2 regions of the Lactiplantibacillus plantarum genome follow, and region 2 is predicted to be linked to the other one. Evidence: riboswitches for the same ligand, from Rfam matches in the RefSeq annotation. Region 2 holds a riboswitch; the other holds the start of a gene.
What was found. Region 2 has a riboswitch for fluoride ahead of eno (phosphopyruvate hydratase). Riboswitches for the same ligand answer to the same signal wherever they lie in the genome.
Positions count from the first base shown of each region.

Region 1: it holds a riboswitch for fluoride, as region 2 does, so the genes downstream of both, eno (phosphopyruvate hydratase) here and eno (phosphopyruvate hydratase) in region 2, are expected to answer to the same signal.

Region 1 covers NZ_CP039121.1:1,370,047-1,378,685, forward strand. The annotation lists gene E5260_RS06260 (HAD-IC family P-type ATPase) at 1-727, opposite strand, end outside; gene eno (phosphopyruvate hydratase) at 767-2,056, opposite strand; fluoride riboswitch at 2,135-2,199, opposite strand; gene E5260_RS06270 (MutS-related protein) at 2,794-4,350, shown strand; gene E5260_RS06275 (MutS-related protein) at 4,325-5,782, shown strand; gene E5260_RS06280 (glycosyltransferase family 2 protein) at 6,362-7,357, shown strand; gene E5260_RS06285 (hypothetical protein) at 7,354-8,639, shown strand, end outside.
Region 2 covers NZ_CP039121.1:1,783,366-1,792,004, reverse strand. The annotation lists gene E5260_RS08255 (FAD-dependent oxidoreductase) at 1-716, shown strand, start outside; gene E5260_RS08250 (subtype A tannase) at 1,090-2,970, shown strand; gene E5260_RS08245 (ArgE/DapE family deacylase) at 3,232-4,377, shown strand; gene E5260_RS08240 (MarR family winged helix-turn-helix transcriptional regulator) at 4,447-4,896, opposite strand; gene E5260_RS08235 (DHA2 family efflux MFS transporter permease subunit) at 5,062-6,456, shown strand; fluoride riboswitch at 6,513-6,578, shown strand; gene eno (phosphopyruvate hydratase) at 6,630-7,919, shown strand; gene E5260_RS08225 (HAD-IC family P-type ATPase) at 7,987-8,639, shown strand, end outside.

The sequences.
Region 1 (8,639 bases), 410 kb from region 2:
ACATTGTAATCAAGTTAGCACCACGTATTATTGCGGTGAGAACCAAGACAATCGCCAGCACGGTGTCCAAAATGGCCAGATAACCAATAATTTTGCTGAGTAGCTTTTGAAGCTGACCGGGTGCGGATGACTGGTTGATCAAACTAATTGTTTTGCCAGACCGACTATGCTTTCCCGTACTAACGACGACTGCTAATCCGTGCCCACTCTTGATTTCAGTGCCAGCATATACTAGTTCCCCAGCTTGATGACGAATTGCACGTGATTCACCACTGATACTACTTTCATCGACTTCTAGTGTGCCATCTAACAATTGAACATCCGCGGGTAGTAGATCGCCATTGTTCAAACTAATAACATCGTTAGGGACGATTTGGGTTGCTGAAACGTGTTGCCAGTGATTATTTCGTTTGACAGCAACCGTTAAGGTCAATTGATTCGTTAATGTTTTAAGAACTTTGTCAGAGCGCCATGCTTGAATAGCGCCCGTGACAGCAGCAAATAGGAGCATCAAAACAATAAAACCAGCTTGAATCGTTTTACCCAACAGGATTTCAACGAGTAGGGCAGCTTCAAGAATCCACGCGGATGGTTCCCATAGCCGAGTAATAACGGCGTGACGAAAGCTAAACTGGCGTTGAGGAACCACGTTGGGCCCGTATTTCTGCAAACGTTCTTGTACTTCAGTTGTTGTGAGCCCCATTAGTATGTTTGTGGGTGCTTGCATGATAATCACCTCTGTTTGGTTGCTCCGTCAATTGCGATTTTAGAGGTCGTGATCGACGTCATCTGGAAAATGCGCTAACCGGGTGCCTTCTGTACCAAGTGCTTCTTCGATTCGTAACAGTTGATTGTACTTTTCAACACGTTCTGAACGAGCAGGGGCCCCAGATTTGAGTTGTGCGGTGCGGGTTGCAACAGTAAAATCAGCGAGGAAGGTATCACCAGTCTCTCCAGAACGATGGGACATCATTGTTGCGTAGCCATTTTTGCGTGCTAAGCGAATTGCTGTCAGGGTTTCAGTGACCGTTCCAATTTGATTTAATTTAATCAGAAATGTGTTGGCCATCCCCATCTTGATAGCTTTGGCGAAGAGTGTAGGGTTGGTGCAGACGTTATCGTCTGTCACGATTTGAACCCGATCACCATATTTTTGGGTGAACTTAACAAAGTTTTCCCAGTCATCTTCACTGTAAGGATCTTCGATAGAAATAATCTCGGGAAATTGGCTCAATAAGGTGGCATAATAATCACTTAATGCTTCTGGTGAGAGGTGCCGACCTTCAAAATCGTATTGCTTAGTTTGGGTATTGTAGAAGTAAGAAGCAGCGGCGTCAAAAGCAATCGCAATTTCCTTGCCGGGAACGTAGCCGGCCTGTACAATTGCGTTATGCAACATCTGTAGTGCGGCCTCGGAGTTATCTAAGTCGGGTGCGAACCCACCTTCGTCGCCTAAGCCAGTTGTATAGCCTGCTTTTTCAATGACCTTTTTTAACGTATGATAAGTATTCACGATCTTCTCAAATCCGTCCCGAAAACTGGTGCGATCTACGGCAGTAATCATGAACTCTTGAATGTCGATGCCGTTATCGGCATGTTCACCTCCGTTGATGACATTATGGAATGTTTGTGGTAATTCTAAGTCAGTGCCACCGAGGTAGCGGTACAACGGTTGATGTGTCTCAGCAGCCGCTGCTCGGCAAGTTGCCATGGAAACCCCAAGAATTGCGTTGGCCCCTAAACGGCCTTTGTTAGGAGTCCCGTCTAAATCAATCATGATTTGATCAACTTTAGCTTGATTGAACGGACTGACGCCATGTAACGCGCCATTAATTTCTGTGTTGACATTATTGACAGCCTTGGAAGTTCCTTTGCCTTGCAGCCGTTGACCACCATCGCGTAATTCAACCGCTTCGTTAGTACCAGTTGAGGCACCAGAAGGTACTTCAGCACGTCCTAACGTTCCATCGGATAAAATAACGTCGGCTTCAACCGTTGGATTACCTCGTGAATCAAAAACCTCGCGTGCTTTAACAACATCAATTACAACTGACATTTTGAAAACCCCTTTCAAATTTTACGACCAAGTTGATAAAAAAAGACGTCTACTTTCAAAGGCCCCGCTAAGGTCCGATTGAAAGTAGACGTCATCAAATTGATAGTCAATTAGTTACGGCGAACGTCATCACCATTTATTTTTAACGGTTACAGCATACCGCGCTTGAAAAATAAACACAAGCGTTTTTCAACCATAAGTTTAAAACCCTTGATAATTCGCAGATGCGAAATGTTAATCAAGTTAAGCAACGGCACTAGTTGTATAAAAATGGCGAGCAGCGGTGCCTTTGCTTGCAATATAATCATCTAAATTAAAAACTACCTGTTCAAATAATAATGATGATTGTAATACCGCTGTTTGTTAGACAATATAGCTGGTCTCGTCTTTGAAGCGTCACGGTTGACTAGGAAAGAAATTCAACGTATAACCGATTTTTTCTACAACCAACATCCAATCTCGGAAACCTCGTCATGCCAGTGCTTGGACTGGCTCATAGTATCTGCTGGTAATGGGCCTGGTTGAAAACAATTTGCGTGATGTTTAGTTAATTAAATTTTTAATAAAAGCAAAGTGGTTAACGAAGGTCAGTGCGCGTGCTATACTGAAATCATTCTAGCGGTGATGGTGTTCACCGAACAAGCAGTAATGCTAATGACGACACCTACTTGGATTTAAGTCTAAGTAGGTGTCGCCATTTTTTATTGATTAGAATTAGTGAAAAGAGTTGAGTCATAATGCAGATGAGTCTGTTATTTTTAGGGCAACCACCAGTCGCTCGTCCCGCTACTGCAAGTTGTTTCCAAGATCTAAATTTGAATTTGATTTTCGAACAAATTCAGCAGGACTGTCCGGTACCAATCAAAGACATTTTTTATCAACCATTAACGACAATTGAAGCGGTGCAGCGTCGTCAGGCTATTTTTAGAGATTTGTTGCGACCAGCGGGGTATCAATTAATGGCACATTTTGTGACGGCTGCCGCAGAAACGGCCGCCAAAATCAAGCAGGCTCACCATGATTGGACGGCTGATCAACAGGCCGCCGATCTGTTAACGGCATTATATGAGCAACATGAGCAACTTGAAAAGCTTACAGAGGCGTTAGCACATTTTCAGCCCCAAAGTTTAGGACTACAAAAGTTACAGGCTGACCTCGATACTTATTTGCAGGCGCCTGCGACACAGCAGTTGCTGACAATGATGCGCACATTAACGAGCGCATTAGTACAAGTTCAGTTTTATTTAACAATCAATGGGCGGTATGTCCGTGTGACGACTAATCAGTTGGCTGCGTCAAATAGTGCTGAGGTTGCCACGAAGTTGTTTGGACCCATCATGACAGATCTAAGCGAGTTATACCGTCCCAATGCCAGTATTAAGACTGCCGAAGCAGTTAATGGGGATACTAGTCTGCAAGCAAATATTGTTGTTCAACTCCATAAGTTGTATCCAGCAGTATTTGCACAATTAACGACATTTTACCAACAATATCAGCAGTATACCGTTCCAGGTTATGAACAAGTCGTGACTGAGTTGAATTGGTATTTAGCGGTGCAACGTTATACGCAGCGCCTTGCCCGGATGAACCAGCTTAACTTTGTGCTTCCGACCCTTGTTGAATTAGGAGCACCAGAGCGGATTGAAGCAGGATTTGATCTGGAGTTGGCTTATGTTCAGGCTGGCAAACAAACAGCAGTCGTGCCCAATGACTATGTCTTGAATCCAAATGAGCAGTTTCTAATTGTGGCCGGACCCAATCAAGGTGGTAAGACAACGTATATTCGAATGATTGGTCAGGCCTATTATTTAGCAGCCCTCGGAATGCCCATCCCTGGCTCACGGGCAACATTACACCTAGCAAGTCATGTTCTGACACATTTCGAGCGTCAAGAAAAGGCAACCCAGTTGACGGGACTGCTCCAGCACGATATTGAACGATTGGCCGCGCTCTATCAAACGGTCGATGAGCATAGTATTGTTTTGATGAATGAGCTATTCTCTTCAACAACAACGGTTGATGCCGAAAAGTTGGGTCAATTAGTGTTAACACATTTGACAGCAAAGCAGGCCCATGGTGTCTACGTCACATTTTTAGAAAGTCTTGCTAAGCTTCCACATATGGTACCGATGCAGGCTCAAATTATTGCTGGTACGACGATCCGCGCTTATAAAATATATCGTTGTTCGGAGACGGTTGGGACATATGCGACTAGTTTATTAAACAAGTATCAACTGACAACTAAGGCAATTGAAAGGCGGTTAAAGCATGCAAGTCAATCTAATCACGCTTGAAAAACAGCAGTATCTTGACGAATGGTCGTTAACAACTAGTCAAAAAGCCGTGATGGCTGATTTAGAATTACAACCAATTGTTGATATTATGGCAGCGGATGATCACGTTATCGCAAAAATTGCGACCAGATTATTTTTTACACCATTAACAACTAGCCGGGCGTTGACTTGGCGTCAAGCAACGGTTAAACATGCCCTGATGCACCCGGACTATTACGAATGGTTGTATCAGTTTACAACGACAACCATTGAAACGGTCCGGCAAAATTTTTGGGAGCTTGGTCACGAGTCGGCTAGTTATCATCTATACAACAAAAGTCGTCTATTAACGCAATATTTGCAGGCAATTGGCACGATATTGGACAAACCATTACCTGACCATCCGGCGCCAGCACTTCAACAGTGGTATCAATCGCTAGATACACTGTTCAACGGTCAACTAGAGCCGATGAAAACATTTTTGCGACAGGTATTATTTGATCATGGTTATGTTTTACCAGCGCACTTGGCCACCAATCTGGATACAACAGTTGATGAGGTGATTGATGTCGTACCACCACATCGGTTTCAAAAGGTGTTTACTAAGTTAAAGATACATGCGCAGGGATTTGAAATTGCAGAACGGGATGATCATAGTGCTAAAGCACTTGAACACTACAAGAATCAAGCAGTGATGAAATTAGCCACCATTTTAGTGAATGTTTATCAGGAAGTCGTCAATTGGTTCCAAGAGTTGCGATTGGAAACAGGTTGGTTAGTGGGTGTAATTCAATTAAGCCGACGACTACCAGCGGCACCACGGTGCTATGCGACGTTGGCGTCATCAATGGAAGCACAACAGTTGATTAATCCCTTGATTTCTTTATTGCTCAACCAACCAGCAGTTGCAAACGACTTCTTGCCAGTTCAAACGGCATTGACCGTTATCACGGGAGCAAATCAAGGTGGTAAAACCACTTTTTTACGCGCCGTGGGGCTGGGGGAATTAATGGCTCAGGCGGGGATGTTTGTCATGGCAACTTGTTACCAGACACCGCCCTTTGAGATGGTGTTGACACATTTTAAACGTGAGGAAGACCAAGGTGAACGGCACGGTAAGCTGGATGACGAATTACAGCGAATGGATCAACTTATCCACGTTATGAGTACGTCTAGCTTGGTATTAATGAACGAGTCGTTTGCATCAACTAATGAGCATGCGGGGTCGCAAATCAATTTTCAAATTACCCACGGCTTACTGGAAGCCGGAGTGACTGTCATTGCGGTGTCCCATCAATTTGAATATACACAACTTGTTCAACGCTATCATTGCCGGCCATACTTTCTAGTGGCGCAACGGCAAGCGAATGGCAATCGTAGCTATCATATGTTGCCTGCTGCGCCTAAGGCCACTAGTTATGGCCTTGATATTTATCATCGGCTGATTCGATGATAACGGCTTATAAAATAATTACTGGATTTTAATCGTAATGAAAGTGGTAAAAAATTGAACATTAAATTAGAAATGGCAGTTCTGGACAGTACTGGGGACGAAAGCGCCGTGAAGTTGGTGCGTCAGGTTTTGTAGTTATTGAGCATAATCGTGAGATGCTAGCGGTCGGCTAAGTTCGGCTAATTTGTTAATGATCAGCGTTGAAACTGTTGCTTTGTTTGAATTGTGCGTAAGATATTGGTACTATCAATTTGACCCGGTAAGTGGCGCGATTACTGACAATTATTTATGTCAATGGCCGCATTCCTTGGCCCAAAATAATTATATTGATATTGCCAATTATTATGGTTGTAAGCCACTCTTTTCGAGGGTCGTGATGGTGAGAAAAACAATTGTCGTGTGTGTCTATCTGTGGGGGCATATGGACACGTTATTGATGATTTGAGATGTTAGCCGAGCTTTTTTCAGTGGATGGCGCATTCAGACTACTAGTAGCACAAGAAGTCTTGTTGTTACTGAAAGGTACCAATTATAATTGTTATTTCGTAAAACTATTTGAGTCATATTGGGGGAATTAGCATGCAAAATCCACGGTTAACCATTATTGTGCCTTGCTACAATGAAGAAGCGGTGTTACCTAAGTCTGCACACATCTTGGATGGTATCTTGACGGATCTGATCCAACACAAACAGGTCAATGCGGCAAGTAAGTTATTATTTGTTGACGATGGTAGTCAAGATAAGACTTGGAAACTGATTAAGTCGTTGGAAAAACAGTACTCAACCGTGACGGGTCTTAAGTTTAGTCGTAATTTTGGTCATCAAAACGCGTTGATGGCTGGGATGCAGGTCGCCAGTCCGACTGCTGAGATAGTCATTACGATTGATGCTGATTTGCAAGATGATCCACAGGTAATCCCAGAAATGGTGGCGCGCTATCGTGCTGGTAGCGATATCGTATTAGGTGTCCGCAATGATCGAAGTAGTGATTCACTTTTCAAACGATGGACCGCGGACGGTTTTTATCGGCTAATGGAGCGTATTGGTGTGCAATTAGTACCTAATCACGCCGATTTCCGATTGCTAAGTCAACGGGCAGTTCAGGCACTGTTAACCTATGAGGAAACCAATTTATTCTTGCGTGGAATCGTACCACGACTAGGTTTTCCAACAACTAAACTTTATTATCATCGCCAACCACGTTTTGCGAGTGTTTCAAAGTATCCATTACGTAAGATGGTGGCTTTTGCTTTTGATGGGATCACGTCATTTTCAATCGCACCGATTAAAGTAATTTTATTGTTTGGCATGGTGATTAGTGGCGGTAGTTTGATGATGATGCTATATGCGTTAATACAAGGATTACTAGGGACCGCAACGAGTGGCTGGTCCTCACTCATGACAAGTCTATGGTTTTTAGGTGGGATGCAATTGATAGGTATTAGTATTGTTGGCGAGTATGTAGGAAAAATTTTTGCGGAAGTCAAGCACCGGCCCCGCTATATTATTGAAACGGATGATTATACGGCAACTCAACAGCCAGCTATTGTGAATTCGCAACGGGTGCACGGATGAAGGCCGTGGTTAAGAGCGTCAATTGGCTGGCGGCCGCGGTATTGGTCGTCGCAGTCGGCATGGCGTGGTTGCAACCGATTCACTTCTTCGGCAACCCGGACTGGGCGTCACCGATCGTTCAATTAGCCATGGTTCTGGGATTATTGGTCATGACGATGGCTGGCCGGCAGGTGCTCAAACAGTTATCATCTCGTCAGTATCGTTGGCTGTTGATTGGGCTGGTCGGCTTAATCGCCATCGTGCAAATGTTGATTGCCACTAGTTTTGTTGACGTGGCGCGGGCCGACCCGTTTTTCGTTCGGCAGCAGGCACTGTTATTAGCGCGGGGCAGCCATCATTGGCAACATTATTTTATGATTTATCCCAATAATGTGAATTTTACGTTATTAGTTGCGAATCTGCTCAAGCCATTATTGAAACTGACGCAGACGCCCTGGGTATTATTAAATGTCATCCGATTTATCTGGATCGATACCGGACTAATCAGTGGGTTATATTTACTAAACCGTTGGCGTTACTGGCAACCGGGGGCGGTCTCATTTAGTTTGTTGTGGCTCGTCAGTGTTCCCGTGGCCGCATTTGGACTATTTGCATATACGGACGCCCTCGTTTTGCCACTAGTTCCAGACAGCTTGGCCTTGCTCACACTCGGACTAAGTTTAACCGGCTGGCGTCGTTGGGGCGTTTTGATTGGTGATGGGTTATTGGTGGCCGTGGGCGTGGTGATGAAGACTAATCTAATTGTGCTCTGGCTCACTCTCGTATTGATGGGGATCATCTTGTGGTGGCAACGACAATTCAGTGGTCGGCAAATGTTAGGCTGGCTCGTCAGTTTAGTGATGACACTCGGGGTGATGTTTGCGGTGATGCGGACTGCCCAACAGCAAGCGGGTTATACGCGCCAAGCTGATGCCGCCTTACCGGCAACCAGCTGGATTGCGATGAGCTTGAACCCCCAAAGCTCGGGTGAGTACCGACATGACGATTTTGCGCGCGTTAATCAGATGCAAACTGTGGCGGCCAAGCGCCAACAGACCCAGCAAATGATTCAGCAGCGGTTACATCAGATGGGCGTTACGGGGACCCTCGTACATTTACTCAAAAAGATGCGGGTCTTCTGGGCGACTGGCGATTTTGATAGCTTTAAGTTGACCACCCAGTGGATTCGTGCGCCCCGCTGGTATTTGAATCATCAACGCCAGCTTCAATTTTGGCTGGTTCTAATGACGCAAACAATCTACCTGACGATGCTGGTGCAAGCAATCGTGACTTTGATGAGGCG
Region 2 (8,639 bases):
TCGGATCGCAGGTTCTTCACGTCTTTACGTTAAACGTGGCGTCAACGGGCCTGAACGCTACTGAGTGTGAGCACCAGCAACTTGATTATCGGTTCGCAACGGTGGCACCACAGAATCGGGTCAGCGTGATGCCAGGGACAACAGCCGTCTTTCTTAAGTTGATATTCAGTTATCCGACCGGTGAGATTTTGGGCGCACAGGCCATTGGTCAATCGGACGTCGACAAACCGATTGATATTATCGCTAGTCTAATCACGATGCACGGTCGAGTCAGTGACCTGACAGATGTTGAATTATGTTATTCGCCATGGGTCAGTACCGCCAAAAATGTCGTCAACATGGTTGGCTTAGTGGCGGAAAACGTCCTGAATGATGAATTTAAGCAGGTTGCGGTGACGCAGGTTCGACAGCTGGTCTTGGCGGGAGCGTTTATTATCGATGCCCGTGAACCACAAGAGTATGCTGATGGACACATCAAGGGCGCGCATAATATTCCACTGAGTCAGTTTCGACAGCGCTTAGTGGAAATTCCAACCAATCAGCCAGTTTATATTCATTGTCAGACCGGACAGCGAAGTTACAATATGGTCCGCGCGTTACTTCAGCGCGGCTATACGAATGTGGTCAACATTGCTGGGTCGTATGCCGAACTAGTTCAGTATGAATATTTTAATGATCAGACAACAGGGCGAACCTCAATTTTGACACGGGCGTAAAAAAATATTAAACCCTGACAATCACGGGCAACACGCCACTTAATTATGAATAATACTGCGTTGAAATAGGGTGTTAAGCGCTTTTTGAGACCGAAGCATGCAGGATTTTGAATGAATTGTTTGCGAAAATGTCAGCTTGACCGTTTCGTTGTACACCTTGAAAGTTTAAGGTGTGATGTGTTGCTGGGGCTATGATGGCGATGATAAAATAACCTTACCAGTAAAGGGACTAATTCTAATTATTGATAGCTGGTAACGTGGTCATTACGACTACCGTATCATCCGTCGTTCTTTTGCACTGATTTTTTAGCGGCAATGGGAGTGAAACGTGTTCACCAACTAATAAAGTCAGATATTGTAGAGGAGTTTTATCATGCAATTCAGAAAAATTGTGCCCCTGATGAGTGGTTTGTTAGTAATGAGTGTTGGGTTAGCGGCTTGCGGACACTCCGAAACGAAGACTAAACATCCAACGAGCACAGTGGCGAAAGTTGCTAAAGCAACGAAACAGACGGTCACAAAGGCTGATGTGAAAAATGCCAAGAAACTGTTGATCAACCAAAAGCAATGGCACTACAATGCCACTAATAAAGTGTATTATCAGGTTGGCGTTAAGTATGGTACTAAAACAACGAGTAGTACGTATGAATCAATGGGAATCTTTATTCCGGCAAAGTACGTGAATGCCAAGGCTAGTGGACAGAAGACTTACACGATTACGTTCAATAACAAGGCTAAGGTTAAGGGGTACACGGCTAAAACTGCCCCAATCGTGATGCCCGTGAATACACCTGGTTATGCTGCGCAAACGGCACCAACGGGTTATGATAGCAGTGCGAACAAGTATACTAAGGCTGGCTTTATATACGTTGCCGCTGGTTGTCGTGGTTTGAGTCAGTCAGATAAATCCAATGGTTCGTCGCCATGGGGTGTGACTGATTTGAAGGCCGCGGTGCGCACCTTGCGTTTGAATCGTAGCCGTATTGCTGGTAACACCAACCGAGTTTTCACGTTTGGCCATAGTGGTGGGGGTGCCCAAAGTGCGTTAATGGGTGCCACCGGTGACAGCAAAAAGTACACCACTTACTTGAAAGCAATTGGGGCCCCGTTAGCGACAACAACGGGTAAATCTACTAGTGATGCAGTGGCCGGTGCGATGGCCTGGTGCCCAATCACTAGCCTAGATACGGCCAATGAAGCTTATGAATGGAATATGGGGCAATACTCGAATTCTGGTACTCGTAAACAAGGTACGTGGACCAAAGCTTTGTCGAATGATATGGCGACGAGTTATGCACAATATATCAATAAATTAGGGTTGAAAGATGCCAACGGCAAGACCTTGACGCTCAAAAAATCGACGAGTGGTATTTATACTTCGGGGACTTATGCGACATATCTGAAAAAAGAAGTTGAGCAATCACTGAATAATTTTTTGAAGGACACGACTTTCCCATATAAAGCCACTAGCAACGAAGGACCAAGTGGCGCAGCGTCACAAACTTTAACGAGTGGTAAAATGCCTAGTGGGTCGAAGCCAAGCGGTACGGCTAAGAGCGGGAGTAAGCCGTCTGGCAGTGCGCCATCTGGCACGGCGACTAACAGTTCGTCCACGAGTGGTGAGACTTATAAGACGGCGACTGCTTATATTAAGGCGCTCAATAAGAACGGCAAATGGATCACGTATAATGCTAAGAAAAACACGGCAACGATTACGAGCGTGAAAGCATTCGTCAAGCATTGTAAGACGGCTTCAAAGGATGTTGGGGCTTTTGATGGCTTGACGCGCCAACAAACAGAAAATAAGCTATTTGCCACGAATGGGAGTAGTGCTAACCATTTTGACGCAACTATCAGCAAGTTATTAACGACTAATCAGTCGAAGTATGCCAAGTTGAAGAACTACAAAGCAAGCTACGCCAAAGCTTACCGGTCGGATTTGAAGAAGACGGATGCCCAGGGAAGTTCGATTCAGAAGCGGATGAACTTATATAACCCACTATATTATCTAACCAGTTATTATGACGGTTATAACACGAGCAAGGTAGCCAAGTACTGGCGGATTCGGACGGGTATCAATCAGAGTGATACTGCGTTGACTGTTGAGACCAACTTAGCATTGACGCTAAAACAAAATTCACAAGTTAAAAGTGTTGATTTTGCGACGGTTTGGGGCCAGGGCCATACCGAAGCAGAACGCAAGGGTAACAATGAAACCAACTTTATTAAGTGGGTCAACAAGAGCTTGAAGTAAGTTAATCCAACATAACTGTAACAGGTTATTCCTGAAATAATTAATTAATATTTAAACGTGGTGCTATTAGAAACCAATTTCTGATGGCACCACGTTTTTTAGTATCAGTGTCAACGAGCGTGTTCGTGATGTAGTTCCTAAATGCTTTGGCAACCCTTATTGAACAATCCCTATTTTTAGTGTCGTTAATCCAATTAATGATTGAAATGACTGGGTCTCGTGCTACACTAAAATAAAAGATAAAAAAGTTGGTGGCAAAATATGCGAACGATTGAAGACGATGCAGCGCTTAAGATTCTAGCGGATGTGATTAAGATTCCATCAGTTAACGACCATGAGTTGACGGTCGCAAAATATTTGCAAGCCCTGTTGGCGAAGTATGATATTTCAGCTAAAATTCACCCCATTACCGGTGATCGTGCAAATCTAGTTGCTGAGATTGGTCATGGGAAGCCTGTTTTAGCAGTTTCCGGTCATATGGATGTGGTTGCGGCGGGTGACCTGGCGGCGTGGGACACCGATCCTTTCACCTTAGTAGAAAAATCCGGTCAGTTATTTGGTCGGGGTGTCACGGATATGAAGGCTGGTTTAGTCGCATTAGTCGTTGCGATGATCAATATTCAGCAGCAAGGTGGCCCTAAACATGGCACCATTCGCTTGTTGGCGACAATGGGCGAAGAAGTTGGTGAAGCTGGTTCTGCTGCCTTTTATCAACAAGGGGCGATGCAAGATGCAGCTGGTTTACTGATTGCTGAACCTTCAACGGTTTATGGAACAGCGGCTGAGCAGAAGGGGTCTTATGACTTAAAATTGACGTCTAAGGGTAAGGCAGTACACAGTTCGACACCCGAACGCGGCTATAATGCCTTAGTCCCGCTGATTAAATTACTCAATGAAGCCAATGACTACTTTGAAACGATTCCGGCAGGCGAGATGGGACCGGTCAGATTTAACATTGACGTGTTAAACGGTGGGGACCAAGTAAATTCGTTACCCGATTTAGCGACTGCACTCGTTAATGTGCGGACGATTCCGGAATACGATAATGACCAAGTGACCCAAAAATTAACGGACCTGATCGCGGCATATAATCAGCAAGGTGCTGACATTAAGATGACCGTTATCATGAATGAGTCACCAATTGCAACCACGGCTGATAATCGGTTAGTAAAGTTAGTGCAGGCCATTGGCAAGCCTTATGCTGGCCGCGATGTTGTCGTTGCCTCAAGTCCGGGAATTACCGATGCTTCTAATTTGGCTAAGCGTCAACCAGCCGCTTTTCCCTTTGCGGTTTATGGACCGGGTAATATGACCCAACATCAGGTCAATGAAAGTTTACCAAAACAGATGTTTTATGACTTTATTGCAATTTATCAACAGCTGTTTACACGTTTTTTGGCCGAGTAATCGGTGTTGATCGATCGTAAAATCAAAGACCCGCTGGCAGTCAGTGACTGTCAGCGGGTCTTTGAACGGTTAGTACCAATTTTCAGGTGCATGGGTCGGTGTTGAAAAAGCAACGGCAATTTGTCGCAGGGCTTCGTAAGTTTCGGCGGTATTTACCCCTAAAATTGTCGCCATTCGTTGTTCACTGGTTTCAAAGAAACGTTCGATCTTGGTGGCTAATTGGCGGGCCTTGGGTGTTAGGAGTAGTCGTTTGTAGCGACCATCGTCCTTTGCTGGCACGCGAATGAGTAAATCAGCGGCTTCCATTTTGGAAACGAGGCTGGAACAGGTTGCTTTACGAATATTGAACTCTAATTCTAAGTCCCGTTGGAAGAGGTCGTGATGCTGTTCATTGTTGGCAATAAAGTTGATCGTACTGATTTGCATGCCAGTTAGTCCCAGTGATTTTGCATAATGGTCTGAGTCCCTGGCTAATGCATTGTTCGCTTTCTTAATCATGATTCCTAATGAATCTTGCATGGGAGGACTCCTTAATGATATTATGGTACGTATTCTAACTAAAGTGAATTATAAGAACTAATTGTTAAAAAGTCAATTAAAATAGGACTTAAAATTTTGAAATAGTGTGCTAAAATAGTTAATTAGTTCGTATTCGAACTATAGGTTAAGGAGCTGATTTTAAGTATGGAAAAACGTGTTGACCTCAAATTGATTCTTGCAATCGTGGCTGCCGGATTACTTTCATTTTGCGGAGTGATCGTGGAGACTGCGATGAATATCACTTTCCCTAAGTTGATGCGAGAATTTGCACTCAATACGGCGACGGTCCAGTGGATGACCACGGCTTACTTGTTAGTAGTTGCAATTATTGTACCAATTTCGGCGTTTCTGAAACGCCGTTTTCGCACTAAAACGCTGTTTGTGACAGCCAATTTATTGTTTATACTGGGATTGGTCGTTGACGCGACCGCGACCAGTTTTCCCGTTTTAGTCACTGGACGAATCATTCAAGGACTGGGAACTGGGATTGCTTTACCGTTGATGTTTAATATTATTATTGATTGGGCACCGGCACGGCAGAAAGGGACCTTGATGGGAATTGGCACGCTGATTACCGCAATCGCCCCAGCACTGGGGCCGACTTTTGGGGGCTTGATCGTTAGTTGGATGGATTGGCATTGGATTTTCGTGCTGCTGATCCCGGTACTCGTGATTTCACTTGTGTTAGGGCTATATGCGATTCGGCAAGCCCAGCCGACAGTTAAAGTTGGATTTGATGTGGTCGGTTGGCTGATGATCGTCCTCTTATTCGTTGGCTTTACAATTGGATTTAGCAAATTAGCCACGATTACCACGCAACCACTGATTTTTGTGGCTTGGCTAGTAGTCGGTCTGATTGGTCTTGTGGGGTTCGTTATCCGCACACGTCGAGCGGCACAACAGCTAATCAATCTGGCGATTTTTACCACAAAATCTTATGATTTGCACTTAATGGCGTACTTTTTGGTTCAAATCTGTGCCCTCGGGTTGGCCTTCATATTGCCCAACTACATCCAGTTAGTGAACGGCAAGAGTGCTTTGTTAGCTGGCTTGTTTGTACTACCTGGCGCGGCAATCGGGGCTGTTTTTGCCCCACTAGGTGGACGTATTCTAGACAGTCTGGGTGCAGCCAAACCAGTCCTAACGGGTTCAACAATTTTGGTTATTGCCATGGCACTGTTTACGGTGTTGGGGATGCACCTGTCAGGCGGTTTGATTTTAGCCATTTACATTTTATTAATGATTGGTATTGGCTTAACCATGGGTAATACGATGACGAGTGGCTTACAGCAGTTGTCAGCTGAGCATCAAGCTGATGGCAATGCCGTGTTCAATACCATGCAGCAGTTTGCAGGGGCCATTGGGACTTCAGTCGTGTCCGCCGTTATCACGTTAGTTCAAGTACAGACGACTGGAACTAGTGCGCATCGGACAGCGTTAGGGTCAACCATGGCGTTGGGGTTATTGCTGATTTTAGTGCTGATTGAATTGGGGACCATGATATTGGCAATGAAGACGCGTCAAGCTGGTCAACGATAAAAATGTTATAAAAAGATTGACATTGTTTTGAGAAGGTGTAATCTTTAGTTGTTCAAAAGTTAATCGGCGATGACGTTCGCCACATAATAATTGATAATCAATTTGATGACGTCTACTGTTTGTTTTTCAGACAGTAGGCGTCTTTTCTTTTTGGTTAAGAAGGAGAGATTGATATGGAAAAACAAGTTATTGAAACGGTAAAGGCTCGCGAAATTTTTGATTCACGGGGTAATCCAACAGTTGAGGCTGACGTTATTTTGTCAGATGGGACGCTAGGACGCGCGGAAGTACCATCGGGAGCTTCGACTGGAGAAAAAGAGGCAGTTGAATTACGCGATGGTGGTGATCGTTTAGCCGGCAAAGGTGTTCTTAAGGCTGTTAATAATGTTAATACGGTCATTAATCATGCTTTACATGGTGCTGACCCGTTTAACCAAGCCCATATTGATCAAATCATGATTGACCTAGATGGTACGCCTAACAAAGCGCGTCTGGGTGCGAATGCTATTTTGGGTGTTTCAATGGCAACGGCACGAGCGGCGGCAAACGCATTACAGCAGCCGCTTTATCGTTACTTAGGTGGCACTGATTTAGAGCTACCCCAAACATTTCATAACGTGATCAATGGTGGGGAGCATGCAGATAATGGCATTGATATTCAAGAATTCATGATTACACCGGTCGAACGAACCAGTTTTCGGGACGGTTTTGAAAAGATCGTGAATACTTATCATACTTTGAAAAAAGTTATCGAAGATGCCGGGTACACGACTGGTTTAGGTGATGAGGGTGGCTTTGCGCCTGATCTTAAAAACTCAGAAGAAGCCTTGCAAATATTACATGATGCGATTATTAAAGCTGGTTATACACCTGGTAAAGAAATTGCGATTGCTTTTGACGCGGCGGCCTCGTATTTTTATAATCGAACGACCCACAATTATGACTTTGAAGGCAAAACGTACACGCCGGCAGCTCTTGGCGATTATTATCTGCAGTTATTAGCGAAATTTCCAGAAATCGTTTCAATTGAGGACCCATACGGGGAAGAGGACTGGGATAACTTTGCAAGCTTTACAGCTGCTCATGGTGACCAGCTTCAGATTGTGGCTGACGATCCGGTTTGCACTAATCCGCAATTAATTCGGCAAGCAATTCAGCGGGGGATGGCTAACAATATTTTAATTAAATTAAATCAAATCGGGACCGTTACCGAAACTTTGGCCGCGATTCGGCTAGCTCGCAAAAATGGTTATGCCACGATGATGTCACACCGATCTGGCGAAACTGGTGATACTTTCGTCGCTGATTTCACAGTGGCCACCAATGCGGCTCAGCTAAAAGCTGGTGCGCCAGCCCGCTCTGAACGCGTTGAAAAATATAATCAATTATTGCGGATTGAGGAAGAATTAGGTGCTGACGGTGCTCGGTTGGCACACTTCCCAAATAACGTGATGTTTGACTAATTATTTGTGATAAACCTGATTCGACAGTTAGGTTGCCAGTGGTGCTTGTCAAATTCGAGGTGCAGACATGATTGAAGATTTAACGGAGCAACAAGCAGCCGCTAAACTAGCGGCAGATGGATTTAATGATGTCCCAGAACCAACGTTTAACTTTTTTAAGGCCGTAGTCAGTCGTCTATGGGAACCATCGGCATGGATTTTGGAGGGAGCCTTAGTTATTGAAGTTGTTTTGGGTAAAGAAATTCAGGCTGGCTTTATTGCGTTAATGCTGGTCTTTGCAGCCGTCAATGGTGCAATTCAATCGCGACGTGCGGCCTTGGTTTTACAGGAGCTGGCGCATCAATTGACGCCAACCAGTTCGGTACGTCGTGCTGGTCATTGGCAGTTGATTGATGCGAAGGCTTTAGTTGTGGGTGATCTGATTAGTTTACAGGTAGGGAGTGTAATCCCGGCTGATATTCGTGTGTTGACGAATCCAATTTATACGGATGAAAGCTCAATAACCGGTGAATCCGTTGCAGTTATCCATACGTCGGGTGAAACGGCCTTTGCAGGCACAATGGTGGTAGCCGGGGAAACTTTAGCACGCGTACTGGCGACTGGAAGTCATAGTCGGGCTGGAAAAACAGTCAGTTTGATTAATCAAAACAATGCGCCTGGTCATTTACAACGATTATTGGGTAAAATTATTGGTTATTTGGCATTGTTAGATAGTGCTCT